4 regions of the Methylorubrum extorquens genome follow, and region 1 is predicted to be linked to each of the others. Evidence: predicted binding sites of a transcription regulator. Region 1 holds the regulator's gene; each other region holds the start of a gene.
The links. Region 1 encodes LexA, which represses DNA repair genes until DNA is damaged. Its sites were predicted from a motif close to TGTTCNNNNTGTGTTCNG; they were not measured.

Region 1 (4,572 bases):
ATCGCGCCGCTCGTTGGCTTGGTCGAAGGGCTCGATGAGCGCGAGGGCGGCGCCCGGCTGATCGTGCGTGTCGAGCGATTCGGCGATCTCGATGCGGAGCGCCGTCCGCGCCGGGTGCGGGTCTCCTACCGTGCCGCGCAGGCGGTGCGGCCGGGGGACGCCATCCGCGCCACCGCCCGTCTCCTACCGCCGCCGGAGGCGGTGCGGCCGGGCGGCTACGACTTTGCGCGCGACGCCTACTTTCGCAGAATCGGTGCCGTGGGCTCGCTGGTCGGCAAGGTCGAGGTCGGCCCCCCGGCCGAGCCGCTGGCCCTATCGCTGCGGTTGACCGCCGCCATCGACGCGGCCCGCAACGCCTTCACCCGCCGCATCACCGACGCGATCGGCGGACAGGCCGGCGCGGTGGCGGCGGCTCTCGTCACCGGAAAGCGCGGGCTGATCTCCAACGAGACCAACGACGTGCTGCGGGCGGCGGGGATTTATCACGTCGTTTCGATCTCTGGGCTCCACATGGTGCTCGCGGCCGGCGTCGTGTTCTGGCTGGTGCGAGCCGGTCTCGCCCTGGTGCCGGTGCTCGCCCTCGCCTGGCCCATCAAGAAGATCGCGGCGGGTACGGCGATGCTGGGCGTGACCGCCTACTGCGCCTTCTCGGGTTGGGATGTCGCCGCCGAGCGGGCACTGATCATGACGCTGGTGATGCTCGGCGCGATCCTCGTCGACCGCCCGGCGCTCAGCCTGCGGAACCTCGCCCTCGCGGCGATCCTGGCGCTCGCCCGCGAGCCGGAGGCGCTGCTGGGCCCGAGTTTTCAGATGTCGTTCGGCGCGGTGGCCGGCCTCATCGCCTGCGCGCCGCTCATCGACGGGCGGGTCTTACGAACCGACAGCTCGTCTCGGATCGCGCGGGCCGCCTCATGGGTGGCGAAGGCGGTGGTCGGAACGCTTGCCACGACGCTGGTGGCGCAGCTCGCCACCGCACCGTTCGCGACCTACCACTTCCAGACCGTGCAGCCCTTCGGCCTCGTCGGCAACGCGCTGACTCTGCCGCTCGTCTCGCTCGCGGTGATGCCCGCGGCGGTACTCGGCATGCTGGCCTACCCCTTCGCCCTCGACCGTCCGGTCTGGTGGCTGATGGGGCTTGCGGTGCGCGGCATGCTCGAGATCTCCGCCTGGATCGCTGGGTTTGGGCAGGCCACCGTCGTGCTGCCGGCCTTCGGGACGGGTGCGCTGATGCTGCTCGCCGTCGCCCTGCTGCTGGCAACACTCCCCGTATCGCGGCTGCGTCTCCTCGCCCTCATACCGGCCGGGCTTGGAATCGCCCTCGCCGCGAGCCCGATCCGGTACGACATCTATATCGATCGGGATGGGGCGGGCGCCGCGGTCCGCGGCAAGGACGGCCGCCTCGTGGTCCTCGGACGCCCGCCCGGCTTCGTACTCGAACAATGGTTGAAGGCCGACGGTGACGGGCGCCGTCCGGAGGCCGCGACCGGCGCCGACGGTCCGCGCTGCGACCGGATCGGCTGCACCCTCACGGCGGTGGACGGCCGTGCCGTCGCCCTCGTCACCGACAAGCGCGCCTTCGCCGAGGATTGCGCCCGGGCCGACATCCTCATCAGCCGCTTGCGTGCCCCGCCGGGCTGTGCCGCGCCGCTGATCGCCGACCGGGCATTTCTGGCGGCGCGGGGGGCCACCGCGATCCGCCTTGGAACGACAGGGCCTGACATCGTCACCGCCCGCGGGGCCGATCGGCCGCAGCCCTGGCAGCCCCGGCCTTCCGGCCCAACAACGCCGGCAGCCCTGTCGGACTCCCAACCTTCCTACGATCCGAGTGCGGCGGATCCGTCAGACCCGCCGCACGCCGAGAGCCCTCAGTAACGGCGCACGAGGCTCACGAGCTTGCCCTGGATGCGCACCCGGTCGGGACCGAGCACGCGGGTCTCGTAGGCCGGGTTGGCGGCTTCCAGCGCGATCGACGAACCGCGGCGGCGCAAGCGCTTGAGCGTCGCCTCCTCGTCATCGATCAGCGCGACGATGATGTCGCCGTTATTGGCGGTCTCCTGCTTGTGGATCACCACGAGATCGCCATCGAGGATGCCGGCCTCGATCATCGAATCGCCGCGCACTTCCAACGCGTAGTGCTCGCCGCCCGCCAGGAAGTCGGGGGACATCGAAATCGAATGGCTCTGGCTCTCGATCGCCGAGATCGGAACACCGGCAGCGATCCGGCCCATCACCGGCACCATCACCGACTGGCCCTTGCCGTCATGGGCCTGAAGCATGGCAGGCTTCGGCGCGGCAGGCTTGGCCGAAAGGCCGCCCTCGACCACGCTCGGCGTGAAGCGTCGCGGCTCGGACGATGCGGGCTTGGCCGCCGGCATATCGGGCATGCGCAGGATCTCGATCGCCCGCGCCCGGTTCGGCAGACGGCGGAGGAAGCCGCGTTCTTCCAGCGCCATGATAAGGCGGTGGATACCGGACTTGGATTTCAGGTCGAGCGCGTCCTTCATTTCGTCGAAGGACGGCGGCACACCGCTCTCCTGCATCCTCTGCTGGATGAACTGGAGCAGTTCGAGTTGCTTGCGGGTCAGCATGCGGCACCTGCTGTCGAGCGCGGGCCGAGGGCGCCGCAGAATCGTTGAAAACAAAGCACGAACAGCCTAGACGTTCCTCTCCTGTTCCGCAAGCATACCTCGGGAAGCGAAAGAGGCGGCGGAGCTGTCGCCCCGCCGCCTCTCCGGTCGTGCCGTGCAGCCGGATCAGGCCGGGATCACGTCGACGATCTCGTAGGTGTCAGGATCGATGATGACGATGTCGTCCCCGACGAGAATGAATTGCAGACCGCGATAGGCCGGCACCACCGAGAGAATCGCTGGGGGTAGCGGGTGCAGCGAGACCGAGCGCGGGATTGCCGTGCCGACGCGGACGGCGAAGTTGACATTCGTGACGGCGCGAACGCTGGAACGGGTGATCGACTGGCGGAACTCGCCGCGTTGCGTCGAGCTCAGGTTCTTCGAAGCGCCCCGCGCCTCGGTGGCGGCCCCACGACCACCTCGCTCGCCGGCACCGCCGCGTTCACCCGCCGCATCCCGCCCGCCGCGCTCGCCGGCCCCATCTCGGCCGTCACGCCCGCCGCGCTCGCCCGGCCCGTCTCGTCCGTCCCGTCCGCCGCGCTCGCCTGCGCCGCCGCGGTCGGTCTGCCCGGACTCGCGGTTGCCGCGCTCGCTCGGCTGTTCGGCACGGGCCGGGCCACCTTCGCGCCCGCCACGGACACCCGGCTCTCCACTCTCGCCGCCGCGCGACGCGCCACCGGGTGCCCCGCCGCTCTCGCCGCCACGGGTCCCACCGACATCGGCGCCCCCACGGGCACCGCCTGCGCCGCCGGCCTCGCCCGCGCCGCCCCGTGCTCCGCCGGCCGCACCGCCACCCGCGCCGCCCGCGCCTCCAGCGCCTCCACCGGCACCGCCTGCGCCCATCCCGGCACCTCCTGCGCCAGCACCACCGCCGCCGGCCCCCCCGGCCCCAACACCGCCGCCGCCGCCGCCGCCTTGAGCGAGTGCGGTTGCCGCGCCCAACATCAGGATCGCCGCCGTCGCCGTGCTGCGAAAGAGTTTCGTCATGTTCCGTCCCTGTTTCTTCTCAGCGACCGACTTGGTGCCGAAGCCGGGGACGCAACGGCAAACGTCGCAAAACCGTTCCCGGAATAAGCTCTCCAGCTTGTTCTTCGGGAAAACCGTGGGGTTGCACGAATGGATACGCTTGAGTCTTTCGGCGTCCGAAAGTCAGGCTGTCATGTGCTTGGGAAGACTGAGACGGGGGAACCGCGCTTGAGCTGACCCTCGTGCCGCCCGGGCCTCTCTCCCCCCGCACTGGGAAGGCCCAGGCACGGTGGCCGGCAGGGCTTGCCGCCTGCCATGCCGGAACGAGGGCCCATCGTTCCGATCGATCCAAGCCTTTGTGCGCAACGTTCCCCGGCATCTGTCATGGAATGGCCGCCGACCGCGTCGGCGCGGGGCCCGTCTCGGGTAAATACCGGCCTCTGATAAACGCTCACGGCCGCTCAAGGGCCGGACCATCAGGGGAAACGCATGCTGGAGACCAGCGCCACCGCGCCGCCGCTCGACGAGGCCGCCGACCGCCGCCGCCGCATCATGGCCATCGTCGGTTCCTCGTCGGGCAATCTCGTCGAGTGGTACGACTTCTACTGCTACGCCTTCTTCGCCCTCTACTTCGCCCCGGTCTTCTTTCCGGAGGGCGACGACACGGGCCAACTCCTGAAGTCGGCCGCGGTCTTCGCGGTGGGCTTCTTCATGCGGCCGATCGGCGGCTGGCTGTTCGGGCGCATCGCCGACCGTCTCGGGCGCAAGACCTCCTTGATGATCTCGGTGCTGATGATGTGCGGCGGCTCGCTCGCCATCGCCCTGTTGCCGACCTACGCGACCGTCGGCCACCTCGCGCCGGTCCTGCTCGTCATCGCGCGCATGGTGCAGGGCCTGTCCGTTGGCGGCGAGTACGGCACCAGCGCGACCTACATGAGCGAGGTCGCGACCAAGGGGCAGCGCGGGTTCTTCGCCTCGT
Region 2 (4,572 bases), 2.3 Mb from region 1:
ACACGATGTTCGACATCCTCCAGAGCCAGGGCGACGCGAGCGTGCGGGCCCTCGGGCAGCCGTTCGGTCTTTCGCCGGACCAGACTCGCCGCGCCATGGAGGCGCTGATGCCGGCCCTTTCGATGGGCATGCAGCGCAACGCTGCGGCCGATCCGATGGGGTTCGGGCGCATGTTCGGGCTCGGCCAGCCGGGAAAGGCGCCGCCACAGGCGGGTGCGGACATGTTCTCGGGGCTGTTCGGCTCGCCGATGATCGCCCAGGCGGTCATTCAGCAAGCGTCGGCGGCGAGCGGCGTCGGGAGCCAAGCCCTCCGGCAGATGCTGCCGATCATGGCCGGCATGATCGTGGCCGGCATCGTCCACCTGCTCCTCAACCCGCCCGCCGGGGCGCCGGCCGCTGAGCCTCCACCCGCCACTTACCCGGTTGGCACGCTTTGGACGGACTGGCTCAACGGCCTCACGGCCGCGGCGGGACAGATGGCCTCTCCTTCCCCGCCTGCAGCGCGCAAGCCCGAGCCGCGCCCGGCCGTCCGTAAGGCAGAGCCGGCGCCGGATGCGACCAAAGCCTCGATGGAAGTGATCCAGCAGATGCTCCAGACCGGAGCCGATGTTCAGGAGCAGAACGTCAAGGCGATGAAGGACGCGTTCGACGCGTTTTGGAGCCAGCCGAAGCCGGACAATACGAAGCCGGGCGCCGCTCCGCCCCCCTCCCCAGCCGCCGGGAGGGAACCGGCTTCCGCAAGGCGCAAGCCGGCGGGGCCGAAATAGGGAGTCGTCGGCCGGCTGGCCTTACCGGACGAGCAGCGCTCGGCGTCGTCCGGTCACGGCGCCGGCCTGCTTCCGACCGCCCGTGATACGGTTTCCGCTTGATCCAAGCGGGGACCGTATCAGCCAGCCCGCGCGGCGCTTGAGGTGGGTACCCACCGCGCCAGGGCGTACGGGATCCCCCGAAGCCCAAATCTGCCATCCCAAAGGGATCAACCGGGTTTGGTATGACTACTCGAACACGAACAGTTCAAAGATCCTCGGAAAAAAATTCCCCAGCGCGGTTCCGTAAACGCGGAAGGCACCGATGACCGCAATTCCGATGAAGGTACTGACCAATCCGTACTCGATAGCGGTCGCCCCCGATTCGTGATGCGCGAAGCGGATGAGGGACGGATACAAAGGCCAGGCGGATTTCGGGACGGGCGCGGATGGAGGAAGCAGAGACACGGCGCATCGTCCTGGACGTGTGGCAGTGACGTGATCCTGCCAGCGCGAACTTGCAGCGAACTTAAAGGAATTGAAGAAAGCGGGGACATTCCCCGCCGACGCGTCTCATTCAGCAGTGGATTCGTTCGCTGACGGAGCGGCGGGCAATGGATCGCCGGACCTGTGTCCCGCTCCCACCGCCCTCCGGACCCGGGGCCGCCTCACCCGCGCAAAGTTCGCGCCTCACCCCGAAAATCGGCCAAAGGCTTCCCGGAGCATATGATGCTCCCGCCCCCGTCAGGCCTTGCCGGTGTCCTTGCGCAAGGCGTCGATGCGCTTGGAGGCCTCCGCCTTGTCGAGGTCAGCCTCGAAGGCCTCCGGTGCCTTGGCCTGCTCTGACAGCGTCTTCAGGTAGGATGCCTGCGCGCCCGTCATCGGCTCGGCACCGGTCGTCCACTCGTCGGGATCCTTGATCCGGTTCGACTCGTCGGTCGGGTCGACCTTCGGATTCTCGGCCGCCGCTTGGTCCTTCGTCGTCTTGCCGGTCGTCTTGCCAGTCATCGGGACACCCCTTCGTTCATGGATTGTTCTAAAAAACGCAGGGGTCCGCGCTAAGTTCCGGGCGCTTTGTTGATGCGCCCGGAACCGTCGATCATGCATGCTTCAGGCGGCGGCCGCCTGCGGCTGCACCTCGGCGAGGTAATCGTCCATCAGCGACTTGGTCAGGGCCGCCGGCGTGAAGCGGTAGGGGCCGATCTCGGAGACCGGGGTCACCTCGGCGGCCGAGCCGGTGATGAAGCACTCGGAGAAGCCGGTCATCTCCTCCGGGCGGATGCGCCGCTCGATCACCTCGATCCCGCGGCTTTTGGCCAACTCGATCACGGTCTGGCGGGTGATGCCGTTGAGGAAGCGGTCGGCCTGGGGCGTGTGGATCACGCCGTCGGCGATGAAGAAGACGTTGGCGCCGGTACATTCGGCGACGTTGTCCTCCCAATCGAGCATCAGCGCGTCGGCATAGCCCTTGTTCTCGGCGCGGTGCTTGGAGATCGTGCAGATCATGTACAGACCCGCCGCCTTCGAGGTCGAGGGTGCGGTCCTCGGATCGGGGCGACGGTAATCGGCGATGTCGAGGCGGATGCCCTTCATCTTGGTCGCCGGGTCGAAGTAGCTCGGCCATTCCCAGGCGGCGATGGCGAGGTGGATGGTGTTCTTCTGAGCGGCGACGCCCATCATCTCCGAGCCGCGCCACGCCACAGGGCGCAGATAGGCGTCTTGGAGGCCGCTGGTCGCGAGCACCTGAGCCTTCGCCGCCTCGATCTGATCGACCGAGTACGGAATCTCGAAATCGAGGAGCTGGGCCGATTGGCGCAGTCGCTCGGAATGCTGGCGGCTCTTGAAGATCCGGCCGCCATAGGCCCGCTCGCCCTCGAACACCGACGAACCGTAGTGGAGGCCGTGACTGAGCACATGGATCTTCGCCTCGCGCCACGGCACCATGGCACCGTCGAACCAGATCGTGCCTTCGCGCTCATCGAAGGGAATCACGGACATCTCTCGAAGTTCCTCTGCGCGGCCTCGGCGAAGCGCGGGGTCGTCGGGTGGGGCAAATGCCGGCGCGCGGACGCGGAACGATGCAGCGAGCGGCTGGACCGGCAGGGTTGACGGGTAACAACGGGGCTGAGATATGTCAACAACACTGACTTATCTTCCCAGGCCGTCCGGAGCCCCGCGATCCGCCGCCGACCGAGGTTTTCACGACGTGAATCGTGTGATGACGCCAGATACCGACATGGCGGTCCAGGCTCCCGGTGAGGCGTCTCCCTCGAACTGTCCCGCAGCGGGCGGCGACAGCGACGACCTGATCGAGCTGCTGTTCTTCGCCTATCGCGATTTCGTCGGCGATCCCGACCGGATTCTGGCGCAGTACGGCTTCGGCCGGGCGCATCACCGGGTTCTGCACTTCGTCGATCGCTATCCCGGCCTCACCATCGCCGAACTCCTCGATATCCTGCGCATCACCAAACAGAGCCTTAACCGGGTACTCAAGGATTTGATCGACCAGGGCTATGTCGAGCAGCAGACCGGCACGAGCGACCGGCGCCAGCGGCTCCTGTTCTGCACCCCGTCCGGCCGGGCGCTGACCGCCGACCTGACGCGGGTTCAGGTCCGCCGGATCGTGCGGGCGCTCGATGCGCCGTCCGAAGAAGACGAGGCCGAGAGCGGACGCGAGGCCCGCGCGGCATCCGCCCAGGATTTTCTGCTCGCCATGATCGAGCCGGCCGAGCGCGCCGCGATCCGTCGGCTGATGGCCCGCCGCACGACGGGGCGTGCCTGATGTCGGCCGAGACCGCCCTCAAGGCGCGCCCCGAGCTTCCCGACCACGCGCCCCATATCCTACTGGTGGATGACGACCGGCGGGTACGCGAACTCTTGTCCCGCTTCCTCTCGGAGCAGGGCTTCCGCGTCACGGCCGCCGCGAACGCGGCCGAGGCGCGCAGCCGCGGCCAGTGCTTCGTGTTCGACGCTCTCGTGCTCGACGTGATGATGCCCGGCGAGAGCGGCTTCGACTATGCTCGCTCGGTGCGCGAGACCTCACGGGTGCCGATCCTGATGCTGACGGCCCGTTCCAACCCGAACGACCGGGTGACGGGGCTGGAGATCGGCGCCGACGATTATCTGCCCAAGCCCTTCGAGCCGCGCGAATTGATCCTGCGGCTCAACAACATCATCCGCCGCCACATCGCCGTGCCGGAGGCGCGTTTCTCGGGCGAGGGCGCGGTGACCTTCGGCCCCTTCAGCTTCCGCGCCGACCGGGGCGAGTTGCGGCGCGAGAACGAGCCGGTGAAGATCACCGAGCGCGAGCGCGAGATCCTGACCATGCTGTCCCAGGCCCGCGGCGGCAATGTCGAGCGCGAGACGCTCGCGGGCAACGGCGGCTTGGCGGCCGAACGCACCATCGACGTGCAGATCAACCGTCTGCGCCGTAAGATCGAGCCGGACCCGGCCAATCCGAGCTTCCTGCACACCGTCCGCGGCGTCGGCTACCGCCTCGCCATCGATTGAGGCCATCATGGCGGCCCCCGCCCGCCCCTCCGCGACCGCACCGTCTCGAACCGGCACCCTCGCCGGGGCGCTCGGCCGCGTTCGGAAGATCTGGCGGCGCCTCAGCCGCGCCATCGGCGATGCCTTACCGAAGGGCCTATACGCCCGCTCGCTGATCATCATCATCGCGCCGATGGTTCTGCTCCAGTCGGTGATCGCCTACACCTTCATGGAACGGCACTGGCAGCTCGTGACCCGCCGGCTCTCGGCGGCCGTCACCGCCGATGTCGCCGCACTGATGGACATCTACGAGTCCTATCCGCAGGACAAGAATGCC
Region 3 (4,572 bases), 480 kb from region 1:
TGGATGCGCCGGTTGACGGCAAACGACAGCTTCGCGCGCTTGCGGGCGCGGGTGAGCCCCACATGGGCGAGCCGCCGCTCCTCCTCCAGGCCCGCCCGACCGCTCTCGTCGATGGCGCGCTGGTTCGGGAAAAGGCCGTCCTCCCAGCCCGGCAGGAACACGGTGTCGAACTCCAAACCCTTGGCCGCGTGCAGCGTCATCAGCGAGACGCGGTCGGCCCCTTCCGCCTCGGAGGCTTCCATCACCAGGGAGACGTGTTCGAGGAAGGCCGCCATGTCGGGGAATTCCTCCATCGAGCGAACGAATTCCTTGAGGTTTTCGAGCCGCCCGGCGGCGTCGGCCGAACGGTCCTTCTGCCACATCTCGGTGTAGCCGGATTCCTCCAGGATGGTCTGGGCGACCTCCGGATGCGGCTTGGTCTCCACCAGCCGCACCCAGCGCGAGAAGCTCTCGACGAGGCCGCGCAGCATCGAGCGGGCGCGCGGCTTCAGCTCGTCGGTCTCGATCAGCTTTCGCGCGGCCGCCAGGAGAGGAACCCGGTCGGCACGAGCAAAGGCGTGGAGCGTCTGGAGCGTCGCGTCGCCCAGGCCGCGCTTGGGCGTGTTGAAGATGCGTTCGAAGGCGAGGTCGTCGGCGCCGTTCATGGTGACGCGCAGGTAAGCCAGCGCGTCGCGGATCTCCGCCCGCTCGTAGAAGCGCGGACCGCCGACAACGCGATAGGGCAGGCCGACCTGCACGAACCGGTCCTCGATCTCGCGCATCTGTGCCGAGATCCGCACCAGCACCGCGATCTCCGAGAGCGCATGCCCCCTGCGCTGGAGTGACTCGATCGATTCGGCGACCTGACGCGCCTCCTCCTCGGAATCCCACGAGCCCGTGACCGTCACGGGCTCGCCCGCCTCGTCCTCGGTGCGCAGGGTCTTGCCGAGGCGGCCCTCGTTCTTGGCGATGAGCCCGGAGGCGGCGGCGAGGATGTGCCCGGTCGAGCGGTAGTTGCGCTCCAACCGCACCACGGTGGCGCCGGGAAAATCGTGCTCGAAGCGCAGGATGTTGTCGACCTCGGCACCGCGCCAGCCGTAGATCGACTGGTCGTCGTCGCCGACGCAGGCGACGTTCTTGCGGGCCTGGGCCAGCAGCCTGAGCCAGAGATACTGGGCGACGTTGGTGTCCTGATACTCGTCCACGAGGATGTAGCGGAAGCGGTCCTGGTAATTGGCCAGGATGTCCGGATTCTCGCGCCACAGCTTGAGGCAGAGCAGCAGGAGGTCCCCGAAATCGACCGCGTTGAGCGTCGCGAGCCGGGCCTGATACGCCGTGTAGAGCTGCCCGCCCTTACCGAAGGCGAAGGACTGTGCCTCGCCCGGCGGCACCTGTTCGGGGCTCAAGCCCCGGTTTTTCCAGCCGTCGATGGTGTGAGCTAGCGCGCGCGCCGGCCAGCGCTTCTCGTCGATGTTCTGGTCACTGATGACCTGCTTCATCAGGCGGAGCTGGTCGTCGGTGCCGAGAATCGTGAAGTCGGATTTGAGGCCGACCAGTTCGGCGTGGCGGCGCAGGATCTTGGTGCCGATGGAGTGGAAGGTGCCGAGCCAGGGCATGCCCTCGCCCGCCGGCCCGATCAGCCCGCCGATGCGGTGCTTCATCTCGCGGGCGGCCTTGTTGGTGAAGGTCACCGAGAGGATGTCGTAGGGCCGCGCCTTGCCGGTGGCGATGAGGTGGGCGATGCGCGTCGTCAGAACCCGCGTCTTGCCGGTGCCGGCCCCTGCGAGCACGAGCACGGGGCCCTCCGTCGCCTCCACGGCGCGGCGCTGCTCCGGGTTGAGGCCGGAGAGGTAGGACGCGCCCTCGGGCCGAAGGGCGGCCATGGCGCGGGCGGCGATGGAGGTCGGGGCCGACGGCGCTTCGTCGTCGGACGGGCGCGGCCGGAACGCGCCGTGCGCGTCGTTGGGCTCTTGCATCATACGCGCATCCCTGGACCAAAAGGCGAACGCCGTCGAGACCCGATCCGGAACCGGCTCCACCCCCCACGCGTCACTCCGGAAGCCCGAAACCCACGCCGATGAAGGATGTGAGGCCATGCGCGCCCCGTCTCTCGCCCTCCTGACCCTGCTCACCGCACTCACGCCTGCTTGGGCGCAGAGCCCCGGCAACCGTGGCGCCACGAGCCGGCAGAACCAGTCGTTCGAGTACCGGAACGAGAACCGCAACTTCGAACAGCGACAGACTCTGGAGAACAGCGCCATCCGCAACCAGATCCAGCGGGCGCCGCTCAACGTTCCGCCGCCGGCCGGGCCATCCTTCGGCATCCGCCGCTGACGATCGGCGAAAGCTTGAGCGTGAGATGCGGGCTGGCCACGGCCTGTGCTATGGCCGCAGGGACGCGGGTTTTTCACCGTTCAAGTGGCATCGGCCGTTCGAACGCGTGTGAAACGCGAACGAAGTCCTGCGGTCCGCAGGCCAGGCGGAAGCGATAACGGTGCGTGATTCCCTGACCGCGCTCGCGGGCGCCGTCGTGCTGATTCTCGTGGCGGCCCTTGCGGTGCCGCCGTTCATCGACTGGTCGGCGCATCGCGCGCTGATCGACCGCATGGTGAGCGATTCCCTCGGGGCCGGTGCCCGCAGCGAGGGCGCCATCGACCTGCGTCTGCTGCCCTCGCCGCATCTTCGCCTCGCCCGCCTGCGGCTCGGCGCCGAGGATGGGCCGGCCCTCGACGCGCAAGCCGTCGACGCGGAGATCGCCCTGGCCCCCCTTCTCAAGGGTGAGGTGCGCTTCGTCCAGACCTCGGTCGAGTGGGCTGGGCTCAACCTGCCGGTCTCCGACGAGGCGGTGCTCCTGCCGCGCGAACCGCAAACGCTGCGCCGCGACATCGTCATCGACGACCTGCGCATTCGGCGCCTTACGGTCGCCACGGTACGGACGGGTGAGGCGCCGCAGGAGCAGTTCGCCGCCGAGAACCTGCGCCTCAGGGCGCCCGCGCTCGCCGGGCCCTGGCTGGCGGAGGGAACGGCGAAGGGCAGCCCGTTCCACATCGCCACCAGCGTGGCCGGCAGCGATGGCGGCCTCTCGCTGAAGCTGACGGGGGGCGGCGACACCATACCCCGCCTGGAACTCGATGCGCGCATCACCCTCAAGCCCGAGGACGGGTCGGGTGCGGACGGGGCACGCCGCAGCCTCGTGCCGGAGGCGGAGGGCAGCGCCCGGCTCACCGTCGGCCCGCCGGTGCAGCCGGCGGGCGCCGCCCTGCCGCTTACCCTGGCGGCCAAGTTCGCGTCGCGCGGCCCCGTGGTGCAGGCCAAGACCGTCGATCTCGAACTTGACCCCGGCGGCAAGGCCGCCCGCCTGTCGGGCAGCGGCCGCCTCGATCTGCGCGAGGCCCGGCTCGGCCTGACCCTGCGGACCCGCCGCCTCGACCTCGATGGGCTGCTGCTTTCCGGCGGCGCCCGCGGGCTGCTGGCGCAGGGGCTGACATCGGGTGCGCTGGCGCCGCCGCTTCTGCTTGACCTCGATATCGCCGCCGAGAGTGTCGCCCTCGGCCTCGATGATTGGGCCGATGTCGGGTTTCGCGGCACCTTCGATCGCACCGGCGGCCTCGTGCTGCGCCGCTTCGAGGGCAGGGCGCCGGGGGCCGCGACCGTCGCAGCAACCGGCGAGGCCGAGCTGTCGGGCTCGCCGCGCTTTACCGGGCATATCGACATCGCCGCGCGCAACTCGGAGGCCGTCGGGCGCTATCTCGGCCGGATCGGCGCCGAAGAAAGCGTGACGGCGATTCTCGACGGGCGCGCTTTCGAGATCGGCACGGACCTCTCGGCGGCCGGCAGCGACCTGTCGCTGCGCAACCTGCGCCTCGCCCTGGGCGAGGCCCGCGTCACCGGCAACGCCCGTTACCTGCGGGCCGATGCGAACGGGCGCGGGCGGCTCGATGCACAGCTTTCCGCCAACGGCATCGACATCGCCGAATTGCCCCCCCTCGGTGAGCTCATGTCGGGCCTGCATCGGCACGACCTCGGACTGACGCTGAAGGCGCGTGACGTGCGCTATGGACCGGCCGGCGCGCATTCCGGCAACGGCACCATCGCGGTCAGCCTGCAATCGGACGGGGCCAGCCTCGTCGTCGATACGCTCGACATCGCCGACCTCGCGGGTGCGAGCGCCCAGCTCGCCGGGCGGATCGCGCCGGACGGCTCGGGCCGGATCGAGGGCCGGGTAACGGCCGGCAAGGCGGCACCGCTGCTGGCCCTGCTGGAGCGCGGCTTCCTGCCCGAGGCCCGCCTCGTGCCACAGAGCGTCCGCCAGAGCGGATTGGCCCTCGATCTAACCCTGGAACGGGAATCGGGTGAGGCGGATGCGTTGCGCGCATCCGCGAAAGGCAAGGCCGGCGAGGGCGATCTCGACCTTGCATTGCTGACTCGCTCCGGCCGAATCGACCGCCTCGACGCGGCGCTGACGATGCAGAGGACCGGCCGCTGGTTCGGCCGCGACGACATTGTCGCCCTGCGCCAGCCGGGGCGCCTGCGGCTGACCGGCGCCCGGCCCGCCGCCGAGGCCGGACAGGAGGGCACGCCGCCGCTCGCGCT
Region 4 (4,572 bases), 300 kb from region 1:
GCTGCCTACACGAAGCAGCGGGGCCGGGGCGAGGGCAAAACGCCGATGCCCCGGCCTCAGGCGGCGTCCAGCCATTCCCGCAGTTTGGTCCAGCGCCGCCGCGAGGCCCCTTCGCGGATCGCCATCGCGAGGGCCCGGCGCTGGCCGATCAGCACGACGAGGCGGCGCCCGCGGGTGACACCGGTATAGAGCAGGTTGCGCGCCAGCATCGTGCGGTGCTGCGTCACCACCGGGATCACCACGGCCGGATATTCCGAGCCCTGCGCCTTGTGGATCGTCGTGGCGAAGGCCGGCACCAGCGTGTCGAGTTCGTTGAACGGGTAGATCACCGCGCGACCATCGAAATCGACCACGAGCGCTTCGTCTTCCGCATCGATGGCGCTGATCGTGCCGAGGTCACCGTTGAACACGTCGCGGTCGTAGTCGTTGCGGGTCTCCATCACCCGGTCGCCGGGCGCGAAGCGCCAGCCGAAGCGCTCCACCTCCGCCGGGGGCGACGGGTTCAGCACGCGCTGCAGAGCATGGTTGAGATTGCGGCTGCCGAGCGAGCCGCGGATCATCGGCGTCAGCACTTGGATATCGCGGGTGGGATCGAGGCCAAAGCGGCGAGGGATGCGGCGGGTGACGAGTTCGATCAAGCAATCGACGCCTTCGTCCGCCTCCTCGATCTCGACGAGGTAGAAATCGCTCTCTTCGCCCTTGGTGGGCGCTGTCGGCATCCGCCCCGTGTTGATGCCGTGGGCGGCGACGACGATGCGGCTCTGCGCCGCCTGGCGGAAGATCTCGGTGAGGCGCGCCACCGGTACGGCCCCGGAGGCGATGACGTCGGCGAGCACCTGCCCAGGCCCGACCGAGGGAAGCTGATCGACATCGCCGACGAGGATCAGGCCGGCATGCTCCGGCACCGCCTTGAGGAGGGCGTGCATCAGCGGCACGTCAACCATCGAGGTCTCGTCGATGACGAGGAGATCGCAATCGAGCGGGTTGTCCTCGTTGCGCTGAAAGCCGCCGTTGCGCGGATCGATCTCCAGCAGGCGATGGAGGGTGCGTGCCTCCAGCCCGGTCTGCTCGGCCATGCGCTTGGCCGCCCGGCCGGTGGGGGCGGCAAGCCCCACCCGCACGCCCTTGGCGGTGAGGATGCGCAGGATCGCGTCGAGGGTGCTGGTCTTGCCGACGCCGGGGCCGCCGGTGAGCACGCAGAGCTTCGAACGGAGCACCAGTTCGACCGCCTCGGCCTGCGAGGCGGAAAGGGTCTTGCCGGTCTTCGCCTCGACCCAGGGGCGGGCCAGAGCGAAATCGATCGCCGGCCAGGGTGGCGGGCCGGCGGCGCGCTCGGCCAGCCGCATCGCGATGGCGCGCTCGGCGCCGTGCAGGCCCTTCAGGAACAGGCAGGGTTCGCCGCGCAGGGTATCGGCAACGACCTCGCGGCCCTCGCGCAGGGCAAGCGCCGCCGCGAGCCGGACGAGATCGGCTGCAACGTCGAGGAGGTCGGCGGCGAGGCGCACCAGCCGCTCGACGGGCAGGCCGCAATGGCCCTCGTCCATCGCCGTCTGCAACGCGTAGGACACACCGGCCGCGAGCCGCTGCGGCGCGGCCGGGGCGAGGCCGAGGCGCAGGGCGATGGCGTCGGCGGTGCGAAAGCCGATGCCGCGGATATCGCGAGCGAGCCGATAGGGGTCTTGGGCCATCACCTTCAGCGAATCCCCGCCATAGGTGCGGAAGATGCGGGTCGCCCGCGCGGTGCCGACGCCGTGAGCGTGCAGGAAGATCATGATCTCCCGCACCGCCTTCTGCTCGGCCCAGCCCTTGACGATGCGCGCGGCGCGCTTGCGGCCGATGCCCTCGACCTCGGTAAGGCGGGCCGGCTCGGCCTCGATGATCTCGAACACCGCCTCGCCGAAGGCGGCGACGATGCGCTTGGCCGTCATCGGGCCGATGCCGCGCATCTGGCCCGAGGCGAGATAGCGCTTGATGCCCTCGATCCCCGTGGGCGGCGTCACCTGGAGCGTGTCGGCGCGGAACTGGAGGCCGTGCTCGCGATCCGTGGTCCAGCGGCCCGAGGCCGTCAGCCACTCGCCCGCGGCGATGGCGGGGGCATGGCCCACCACCGGCACGAGGTCGCGCCGGCCGCGAGCGTGGACCTTGAGGACGCAGAACCCCGTCTCGGCGCTGTGGAACGTCACCCGCTCGACCGAACCGGCGAGCACGTCGAGATCGGGAGGCCGGACCGGCGCGTTCATCGGCTCACCCCATCATGGTTTCGAAAGGATGGGTCCCTTCGCGGGTCCAGGGCAGAGCCCTGCGAGACCGCTGGGGCTCTGCCGAAGGGCTTGTCCTTCGGGATCCTCTTATGCAGCGCGGCTGCCGCGTCCGCCCTTCTTGGCCGGTGGCCAGCCGAGGGCTCGTAGCCGGGCCTTGGCGTAGTCGCGCACTTCCTCGCGGGTGCCGTGCGGCATGGCGTTGAGGATGCCCTGCGTGCGCTCGTCGAGCATCAGGTCGGTCACCGCATTGATCGATTCCGCCTCGTCGATCAGGCGCTTGAGGTCGGCTTCCTGCTCGGTCACCTCGTCGAAGGCCGGCGGCGCATCGAAATCCTCGTCCACCGCGCGGATCGCCATCGGCTGGTTCTGGCGGAACTCGTCGGCTTCCTCCTCGGAATAGACGAGGCCGTGCAGCTCGATCAGCTTGAGGATCACCCGGTCCTTCGCCCGCTTCTCGGCCATGGCGTAGACGTAGGCCGCCTGCCGGCCGGAGACGCGATAGTTCACGTTGACCAGCGCCTCGCCGATCGACCACTCGACCCGCGCCTCGCCGGCCTTCTCGCCGGGCATGTGGCCGGTGACGAGGATTACCGCCTCGTCGCGCTCGCTGCGCAGAAGCGTCGGCGGATCGAAGTGGATCTTGGTGTGGGCGGCGATCCGCTCCAGGGTCTTGTGATAGATCACCGCCGTGCCCTGCACGCGCCAGACGTTGCCCGCGAAGGGCTCGCCGAAGCGCACGAGGATGTCGGCAATCTGCTTGTCGGCTGTTCTCATGGTGCGTCCCCAGACTGTGGACATGGCCCGTGAGTGGGAGCACGCCGTCTTCGGCAACGGCGAATGTTCACTATATGTTCTCTGTGTGGATAATATGTGGATAACTTTTGCCGACGCAAACCGCGGGGCCTGCGGCGGGAGGTCGCGATGCCCCATTGCGGCTCACCTATCGGCCTTCGGGATCGGTGAAAGCGCCTGTGCGGTGAGCCCGATCAAACTTTGAGAGGCTTCGTCAATCCACGTTGGGTTCACTAATTTACGGCTGAATATGGACGTGGCTTTATCGTCTGATCGAGTTTCAATTTTGGATCTTGCATGATAATTTATATCATTTTATTGTCTTATCAGGATTAATGTCTCTTAAATCAACAGCAATCGGGAGCAATTATGCGTTCAGACCGCATAATGGCGCTGAATGTTATGCAATAACCGATTTATGTGCGTATCGGAATGGCCGTTGGAGCCGTAACTGGATCGGCGGATTGATCAATCCCGGCCAGTCCGCGTCCTTGGATTGGAATAGCAACGACGGCGATTGCGTCGTGCCGTTCCGCGTGAAGTGGCGTGACTGCGGCTCGGACGATTTCAAGCTTGATTGGTGCAACGGCGTGTCCAACGTCTACATGAAGGACGAGGGCTTCACCTACGATTGATCGCCCACTTGCACGGGGGCAACGCGCCATTGCGCTGCCCCCGAGTCAGCCGGCCTGCTTCGCGTCGGCCAGGAATTCGCGGATCGCGTCCGTGAAGCGCTCGCCATAGGCCTCGCGCTTGCGTTCGCCGACGCCATGGACCGTCCGGAGCGCCCAGAGATCGACGGGTTTTGCGCGCGCCATCTCGATCAGGGTCCGGTCGGGGAACACCATGAACGCGGCGATGCCTTCCGCCCGCGCAATGGTGGCGCGAAGCCCCCGCAGGTGCTGGAACAGCGCCTCGTCCGCCTCGCTCAGCGCATTCGCTTCGTCGTCGCGCGGCGCGGCGCGGCGGCTCCTTGGCTCGGCCTTCTTCGGCTCCGGATCGGGTCTGACCTCGATCGTCTCGCGGCCGAACAGGATGGCCTCGCCCTTCTCGGTCATCACGAGGCCGCCATAGCCGTCGGTGTTCTCGGCCACCGCTCCGGCGGCGAAGAGCTGGCGCAGGAGGGCGCGCCAAGCCGCCACCGGCTTGTCGTTGCCGACGCCGAAGGTCTTGAGCGCGGCGTGGCCGTTGCGGCGGATCGAGTCGCTTTCCTTGCCGTGCACCACGTCGCAGACATAGGCTGCGCCGAAGCGCTGCCCGGTGCGAACGATGGCGGAGAGCAGCTTCTGGGCCGCCACCGTCCCGTCGATGAGCGAGATGCCGCCCCGGCAGAGATCGCAGCGCCCGCAGCGCTCGCTTGCCTCGCCGAAATAGCCGAGCAGCGATTGGCGGCGGCACGCGGCGCCCTCGCACAGGGCGATCATCGCCTCGAGCTTGCGCCGCTCCACCCGGCGGCGCTCTTCCGAGATCTCCTTCTCGTCGATCTGGCGGCGGCGCAGGGCCATGTCGTCGAGGCCGT

Region 2: the regulator LexA is predicted to act here: its motif matches at 1,768-1,785, upstream of J2W78_RS16140 (DUF3072 domain-containing protein).
Region 3: the regulator LexA is predicted to act here: its motif matches at 1,970-1,987, upstream of J2W78_RS02895 (ATP-dependent helicase).
Region 4: the regulator LexA is predicted to act here: its motif matches at 3,100-3,117, upstream of J2W78_RS03785 (trna delta -isopentenylpyrophosphate transferase).

Annotation. Positions count from the first base shown of each region.
Region 1 is NZ_JALJXF010000001.1:1,072,482-1,077,053, reverse strand. Features, by position in the region: gene J2W78_RS05360 (ComEC/Rec2 family competence protein) at 1-1,872, shown strand, start outside; gene lexA (transcriptional repressor LexA) at 1,866-2,588, opposite strand; gene J2W78_RS05350 (DUF1236 domain-containing protein) at 2,754-2,966, opposite strand; gene J2W78_RS05345 (hypothetical protein) at 2,988-3,701, shown strand; gene J2W78_RS05340 (MFS family transporter) at 4,083-4,572, shown strand, end outside.
Region 2 is NZ_JALJXF010000001.1:3,408,275-3,412,846, forward strand. Features, by position in the region: gene J2W78_RS16130 (DUF937 domain-containing protein) at 6-767, shown strand; gene J2W78_RS16135 (Flp family type IVb pilin) at 996-1,214, opposite strand; gene J2W78_RS16140 (DUF3072 domain-containing protein) at 1,491-1,754, opposite strand; gene J2W78_RS16145 (branched-chain amino acid aminotransferase) at 1,857-2,744, opposite strand; gene J2W78_RS16150 (MarR family winged helix-turn-helix transcriptional regulator) at 2,965-3,528, shown strand; gene J2W78_RS16155 (response regulator) at 3,528-4,256, shown strand; gene J2W78_RS16160 (ATP-binding protein) at 4,264-4,572, shown strand, end outside.
Region 3 is NZ_JALJXF010000001.1:589,706-594,277, forward strand. Features, by position in the region: gene J2W78_RS02895 (ATP-dependent helicase) at 1-1,958, opposite strand, end outside; gene J2W78_RS02900 (hypothetical protein) at 2,074-2,313, shown strand; gene J2W78_RS02905 (AsmA family protein) at 2,474-4,572, shown strand, end outside.
Region 4 is NZ_JALJXF010000001.1:774,666-779,237, forward strand. Features, by position in the region: gene recD2 (SF1B family DNA helicase RecD2) at 57-2,240, opposite strand; gene J2W78_RS03785 (trna delta -isopentenylpyrophosphate transferase) at 2,349-3,035, opposite strand; gene J2W78_RS03790 (hypothetical protein) at 3,545-3,688, shown strand; gene recQ (DNA helicase RecQ) at 3,734-4,572, opposite strand, start outside.